DNA from 3 places in the Nonomuraea sp. NPDC005692 genome. Region 2 is predicted to be linked to each of the others. Evidence: riboswitches for the same ligand, from Rfam matches in the RefSeq annotation. Region 2 holds a riboswitch; each other region holds the start of a gene.
The links. Region 2 has a riboswitch for thiamine pyrophosphate ahead of thiC (phosphomethylpyrimidine synthase ThiC). Riboswitches for the same ligand answer to the same signal wherever they lie in the genome.
Positions count from the first base shown of each region.

Region 1 (2,193 bases), on a different contig from region 2:
GCGTCGCGGGCGGAGGCCCAGAAGCCGTCCCAGCCGGCGACCGTGGGCGTCGAGGTGGTGAACCAGTAGGCGGCGAAGCCCAGCGCCCACGGCAGCAGCATCAGCCAGCGCGAGGGCGCGTCCTCGGCGGTGTTCCAGCGGGCGGCGCCGCCGAGCACGAAGTAGTCGACGGCCAGCACCGCGAACATCGGCACGAACACCGCGCCGATCACCCCGAGGAACGCGCCGTAGGAGGTGACGTCCACGACCAGGGCGATCGCGGTGGTGAGCACGCCGATCGCGGTCGAGACGATCCGGCGGTCGACGTTCGGCATGAGGTTCTGCAGCGAGACGGTGGTGGAGTAGACGTTGGCGAAGGACTGGTCGGTCTCGCGCAGCACCAGGATGCCGAAGAACAGCGCGCCCAGCGGCGCCGCGACGAACGGCTGGAACACGACCATGCCGTCGGCCTGGACCGCCTGGGCGCCCGCGATGGCCACCGCGTACACGCCGAGGGCCAGGCAGGCCACCTGGGCGACGGTGTAGCCGCCGACGACCCCGGTGAAGGCGGCCCGGCTGGAACGCGAGTGCCTGGCGAAGTCGGCGGCCATCGGCACCCACGACACCGACAGGGCGATGACGTAGTCGACGGCCGGGGCGAAGGCCGTCCACGACCCGCCCGTGTACGTCGGCGCCTCGCCCAGGAACGACACGGTGAACCAGATCAGCGACAGGATCACGCCGACGGTCACGTACCGGCGCAGCAGCCTGATCGACCCGAGCGGCCAGACGGCGAGCGCGGTGGTCAGCACCCCCGCCGCCACCACCCACACCTGGTACGGGACGCTGCCGAAGATCGCGTTCGCGGCCTTGGCGATCACCCAGAGCTCGAAGGCCCCCCAGCCGAGCATCTGCACGATGTTCAGCACGGACGGGACGTACGACATCTTCGCCCCGAACAGCCCGCGCAGCAGCACCATCGCCGGCCGCCCGGTCTGCGTGCCGGGGATGGCCGACAGGCCCACCATGGCCGTGCCGATGAGGCTGCCGACCACGGCGGCCGTGAGCGCGGCCACGAGGCTGAGCGGCGCGCCGCCCAGGGGGTCGATCAGGACGAGCGCACCGGAGAAGCCGAGAAGGCTGACACCGAGGTTGGCCCAGAGCGCACCCTGGTCGAGGACGCCGAGGGTCTTGGGGGGCGCGCCGTCAAGGGTCAGCGGAACTTCGTCGACGACATGCGTCATCGCACACTCCCTACGCCGGCATTATCCGGACAGGTTCAGGCGGTCGGCAGCGGCTGTGTTGCTGCCCTCTCAGCCCGGCACCCCGAGCTCCCGCGACTATGCAGTTGGCGCCCTCATCATGCCTTAATGGCGGCAGAACCGCCACAGTGGGGCATTCAGGCCACGAAAGGCTCCTGCCCGGTCTCGCTCACCATCGGACGGCGCGCGAACTCCCACGACTGCATGCCGCCGCCCACGTTGACGGCGTCGCGCCCGAGCTGGTTGAGCCACGCCGCGACCTGCATCGACCGGCCGCCGACCCGGCACACCACGTAGACGGTGCGGTCGGCGGGCACCTCCTCGACCCGGCCCTGGATCTGCGACATGGGGATGTGCACGGCCTCGGGGGCGTGGCCGGCGAGCCATTCGTCCTGCTCGCGGACGTCGAGCAGGTAGGCGTCGTCGGGAACGGCGGTGGCCTCGATCTCAGGAACGGTCATGCCTCCATCATCCCGCGCCCGGGACCCTACTTGAGCAGGCGCGACATCCGCCGGTCGGCCAGCGGCTTGCCGCCCGTCTGGCAGGTCGGGCAGTACTGGAGCGCGGAGTCGGCGAAGGACACCTCGCGGATCGTGTCGCCGCACACGTCGCACGGCTGGCCCGCCCGGTTGTGCACGCGCAGCCCGGACTTCTTCTCCGCCTTGAGGTCTTTGGCGGCCAGCCCGTGCGCCCGTTCGACGGCGTCGCGCAACGTCGTCACGATGGCCTCGTGCAGGTCGGCGATCTGCGCGTCGGTCAGCGTCGCCGCGATCTTGAACGGCGACATCTTCGCCGCGTGCAGCACCTCGTCGGAGTAGGCGTTGCCGATGCCCGCGATCACCTTCTGGTCGCGCAGCAGCCCCTTGATCTGGGTGCGGTTGCCGCCCACGATGCGTTTGAGCGCCTCGACGGTGAAGGCGTCGTCGAGCGGGTCGGGGCCCAGGGCGGCGAC
Region 1 covers NZ_JBEXYU010000031.1:46,819-49,011, reverse strand. The annotation lists gene ABZ459_RS41415 (cytosine permease) at 1-1,223, opposite strand, end outside; TPP riboswitch at 1,214-1,327, opposite strand; gene ABZ459_RS41410 (rhodanese-like domain-containing protein) at 1,379-1,702, opposite strand; gene ABZ459_RS41405 (DNA-formamidopyrimidine glycosylase family protein) at 1,729-2,193, opposite strand, start outside.
Region 1: it holds a riboswitch for thiamine pyrophosphate, as region 2 does, so the genes downstream of both, ABZ459_RS41415 (cytosine permease) here and thiC (phosphomethylpyrimidine synthase ThiC) in region 2, are expected to answer to the same signal.

Region 2 (2,193 bases):
GCACCGGCACGTCTCCCAGCTCTACGCCCTGCACCCCGGGACGCAGCTCACCGCTCCCGAGCACCTGGCCGCGGCGCGCACCACCCTCGAAGCCCGCGGCGACGGCGGCACGGGCTGGAGCATGGCCTGGAAGGTCAACTTCTGGGCCCGGCTCAAGGACGGCGACCGCGCCCTGAGCATGCTGAGCGGGCAACTGCGGTCCAGCACGCTGCCCAACCTGTGGGACACGCATCCGCCGTTCCAGATCGACGGGAACCTCGGCGCGACCGCCGGGGTGGCCGAGATGCTGCTCCAGAGCCACGCCGGCGTCATCGAGCTGCTGCCCGCGCTGCCGGCCGTCTGGCACGCGGGCTCGTTCGACGGGCTGCGCGCCCGCGGAGGCTTCACCGTCGGGGTGACCTGGGCGGACGGCGTGCCGGTCGAGGTCAGGCTGGCGTCGGCGCGCGGCGGGACCGCCCGGCTGCGCGGCCCCGGGTTCGCGCTCGACCTGGAGACTAAGGCAGGGGAGAGCTGCGCGCTGTCGCCAGCACGCTGAACCACGTGCGGTGGGTGACGTTCGTCTCGTGCCAGGCGACCGCGAACCCGGCCGCGTCCAGCACCGCGAGCAGGTCGCCCGCGTCGCGGTGGACGAACCAGCGCTCGTACTCCGTCCGGTACGGCACCGGCTCCCAGCCCTCGCTGTCGCCCAGGGCGGTGATCAGCGCGAGCACCCCGCCGGGGCGCAGCGCCGCGTGCCAGGCGCGCAGCGTCGGCTCGGTCTGCTCGGACGGCACGTGCACGAGGGCCGCGGCCGACCAGATGCCGTCCAGGGACTGCGGCGACAGCGGCGGCCGCCGCAGATCGCCCAGAACGGCGGGCACGCCGCGCCCGGCGGCGAGCCTGGCCATCTCGATCGACAGGTCCACGCCCACGGTGGTCAGGCCGCGTCCGGCGAACCAGGCCGACTCGCGCCCCGGGCCGCATCCCAGGTCGGCGACCGTGGCTCCGGCGGGCAGGGCTGAGGCGAACCGGTCGCGGACGGCCACGATCGAGGGTGACGGATCGGCGACCTGCTCGTCGAACTGGCGCGCGATGCGGTCGTAGGTGGCGGTCGTGTGCGCAATGGGATCAGACATCCCCTTGATCCTGCCACGCGCGGGGTTATGATCGCGGTGACCAACGCGGGAGCCCGGTACGGACCGGGCTGAGAGGACGGCTGTCAGCCGCCGACCGCCAGAACCTGCTCCGGATAATGCCGGCGAAGGGAGTTTGCGCGATGAGCGACGCGCGCTTTTCCAAGATCCACATCGGTGACCTCCAGGTGCCGATGCGCGAGGTCAGACTGTCGAACGGCACCTCGGTGCGGCTCTACGACACCTCGGGGCCGTCGTGTACCGACCGCTCGGCTTGGGGGTCGCCGGTCACCCAGCTCGGCGCCGCGCGGCGCGGTGTGGTGACCAAGGAGATGGAGTTCGTGGCCGTCCGGGAGGGTATGACCCCCGAGTTCGTCCGGCAGGAGGTCGCGGCCGGCCGGGCGGTCATCCCCGCCAACGTCAACCATCCCGAGTCCGAGCCGATGGCGATCGGCCGGAACTTCCTGGTCAAGATCAACGCCAACATCGGCAACTCCGCCGTCACCTCCTCGATCGAGGAGGAGGTCGAGAAGATGACCTGGGCCACCCGGTGGGGCGCCGACACCGTCATGGACCTGTCCACCGGGCCGAACATCCACGAGACCCGCGAGCAGATCATCCGCAGCTCGCCCGTTCCGGTCGGGACCGTGCCCATCTACCAGGCGCTGGAGAAGGTGGGCGGGCGTCCGGAGGCGCTGTCGTGGGAGGTCTACCGCGACACCCTGATCGAGCAGTGCGAGCAGGGTGTCGACTACGTGACGGTGCACGCGGGCGTGCGGCTGGCGCACGTGCCGCTGACCGCCCGCCGCAAGACCGGGATCGTCTCGCGCGGGGGCTCGATCATGGCCGCCTGGTGCCTGGCCCACCACCGCGAGAGCTTCCTGTACGAGCACTTCGACGAGATGTGCGCCCTGCTGGCCCGCTACGACGTGACGTTCTCGCTGGGCGACGGGCTGCGCCCCGGGTCGATCGCGGACGCCAACGACGAGGCCCAGTTCGCCGAGCTGCGTACGCTGGGCGAGCTGACCAAGATCGCGCATGCGCACGACGTGCAGGTGATGATCGAAGGGCCCGGCCACGT
Region 2 covers NZ_JBEXYU010000006.1:85,738-87,930, forward strand. The annotation lists gene ABZ459_RS15525 (glycoside hydrolase family 95 protein) at 1-535, shown strand, start outside; gene ABZ459_RS15530 (class I SAM-dependent methyltransferase) at 495-1,115, opposite strand; TPP riboswitch at 1,151-1,263, shown strand; gene thiC (phosphomethylpyrimidine synthase ThiC) at 1,256-2,193, shown strand, end outside.

Region 3 (2,193 bases), on a different contig from region 2:
GCACGTCGGCCAGCTCCCCGCTCCACGCCCCGGCGGCCAGCACCACCCGCTCGGCCGCGATCTCCCGCACCGCCGGCTCAGGCTGACCGGGTACGGGCTCGAGCCGCACACCGGTCACAGCACCCGCCGCAGCGCCTGCCGCACCGCCGGTCCCGCCGCCGGTCCCAGCGCCGATCCCAGCGCCTGTCACGACGCCTGGAGCGGTGTCGCCGTCGCGCAGCAGCCTGGTCACCCGCGCCCGCACCACGGGCACGCCCAGCCGGTCGAGCGCGGCCAGCAGCGCCGCCGTGACCCGGCGCGGATCGACCCAGGCGTCACCGGGGGCCAGCAGCCCGCCGCGCACCGAAGGCGCCAGCATGGGCTCCAGACGGCGGCACTCGCGCCCGGTCAGCCGCTCGACCCGCAGGCCCAGCTTGTCCATGAACGCCGCCAGGTCGTCGAGCGCCGCGAGGTCGTCGGCCCCGAAGGCGACGTCGAGCGTGCCGTCGGCGCGCAGGTCGAGCGCACGACCAGCGGCCCCCTCCGGCCCGATCATCCCGAACGTGCCCCCGAACGCCTCCCGGGACCTCGTCCCGGCCCCGCCGCCCAGGCCCGCGCCGAGACCTGGCCCGAGGCTCGCGCTGAGGCCCGCACTGCGGCCCGCGCTGAGGCCCGCACTGCGGCCCGCGCTGAGGTCCGGGCCGAGGCCCGCGTCGGCGGCCAGTTCGGCGGCGAAGGACGGCCACCGGCTCAGCGAGGCGGCCCCCAGCCGCAGCAGCGGCTCCTCGGTGTAGGCGACCTCGCTGACGGGCGCCAGCATCCCGGCCGCCGCGTAGGAGGCCCCGCGGCCCGGGGCCGGGTCGACCACCGTGACGGGCAGCCCCTCGCGGGCCAGCCGCCAGGCGATCGACAACCCGACGACCCCGCCGCCCACGATCACATTCATCCGCGCTCCCTTCGCCGGCATGATCCGGATCAGGTGTCTTGCGGTCGAAGGCCCGCTCAAGCCTTCCTCTCAGCCCGGTGACGGCCGGACTCCCGCGCGTCTTGCGCCTCCAGCCTACGGCCTCGGCGCGACGCACCGGCACCGCCCCCGTTATGGTCATGAACGTGAACCATGTCGTAGTGGTGGGAGCGGGCCTGGCCGGGCTGCGCAGCGCGGAGGCGCTGCGCGGGCGCGGCTTCACCGGACGGATCACGCTGATCGGCCAGGAGCGCCATCGGCCCTACGACCGTCCGCCGTTGTCCAAGGCCGTGTTGTCCGGCGCGGCCGACTCCAGCTTCCTGGAGGCCGACCTCGACGCGCTGGAGGTCGACTTCTGGCCCGGCGTCACCGCCAAGGCCCTGCGCGAGGGCGTCGTGGAGACCACCGAGGGCCAGCTCGGCTACGACGGCCTCGTGATCGCCACCGGCGCCGAGCCGATCACCGTGCCCGGCGACGGCCCCCAGCACGTCCTGCGCACCCTCGACGACGCCCACGAGCTGCGCGCCGGGCTCGTGGCCGGGGCGCACGTGGCGATCATCGGCGCGGGCTGGATCGGCGCCGAGGTCGCCACCGCCGCCCGCAAGGCCGGCTGCTCGGTGACCGTCATCGAGGCCGGCCCCACCCCGCTGGCCAACGCCGTGGGCCCGGAGATCGGCGCCCGCACCCGACACTGGTACGACGGCATCGACCTGCGCCTGAACACCATGGTCGACGAGGTGGACGAGGGCGGCGTGCGGCTGGTGGGCGGCGAGTTCGTCCAGGCGCACGTGGTCGTCACCGGCATCGGCGTGCGCCCGGCCATCGAATGGCTGGCCGGCTCCGACATCGACCTGCACAACGGCGTCGTCACCGACGAGCACCTGCGCACGTCCATGCCCAACGTGGTCGCCGCCGGCGACTGCGCGGCCTGGTGGTCGCGCCGCTACGGCGTCCGGCTCCGCGTCGAGCACTGGGACACCGCGCTCGGCTCGCCCGAGGTCGCCGCCGCGACCCTGCTGGGCGAGGAGGCCGTCTACGACCCGGCGCCCTACTTCTGGTCCGAGCAGTTCGGCCACATGGTCCAGTACATCGGCCACCACCCCTCCGGCGACCGCCTGCTCTACCGGGGCGAGCCCGAGGGCAAGTGGTCGGCCGTCTGGCTGACCTCCGGCGACACCCTCGCCGCCGTGCTGGCCGTCGACCGGCCTCGGGACTACGTGCAGGGCCGTAGGATCATCGAGGGCGGTCAT
Region 3 covers NZ_JBEXYU010000003.1:194,576-196,768, forward strand. The annotation lists gene ABZ459_RS09180 (FAD-dependent oxidoreductase) at 1-925, opposite strand, end outside; TPP riboswitch at 915-1,031, opposite strand; gene ABZ459_RS09185 (FAD-dependent oxidoreductase) at 1,084-2,193, shown strand, end outside.
Region 3: it holds a riboswitch for thiamine pyrophosphate, as region 2 does, so the genes downstream of both, ABZ459_RS09180 (FAD-dependent oxidoreductase) here and thiC (phosphomethylpyrimidine synthase ThiC) in region 2, are expected to answer to the same signal.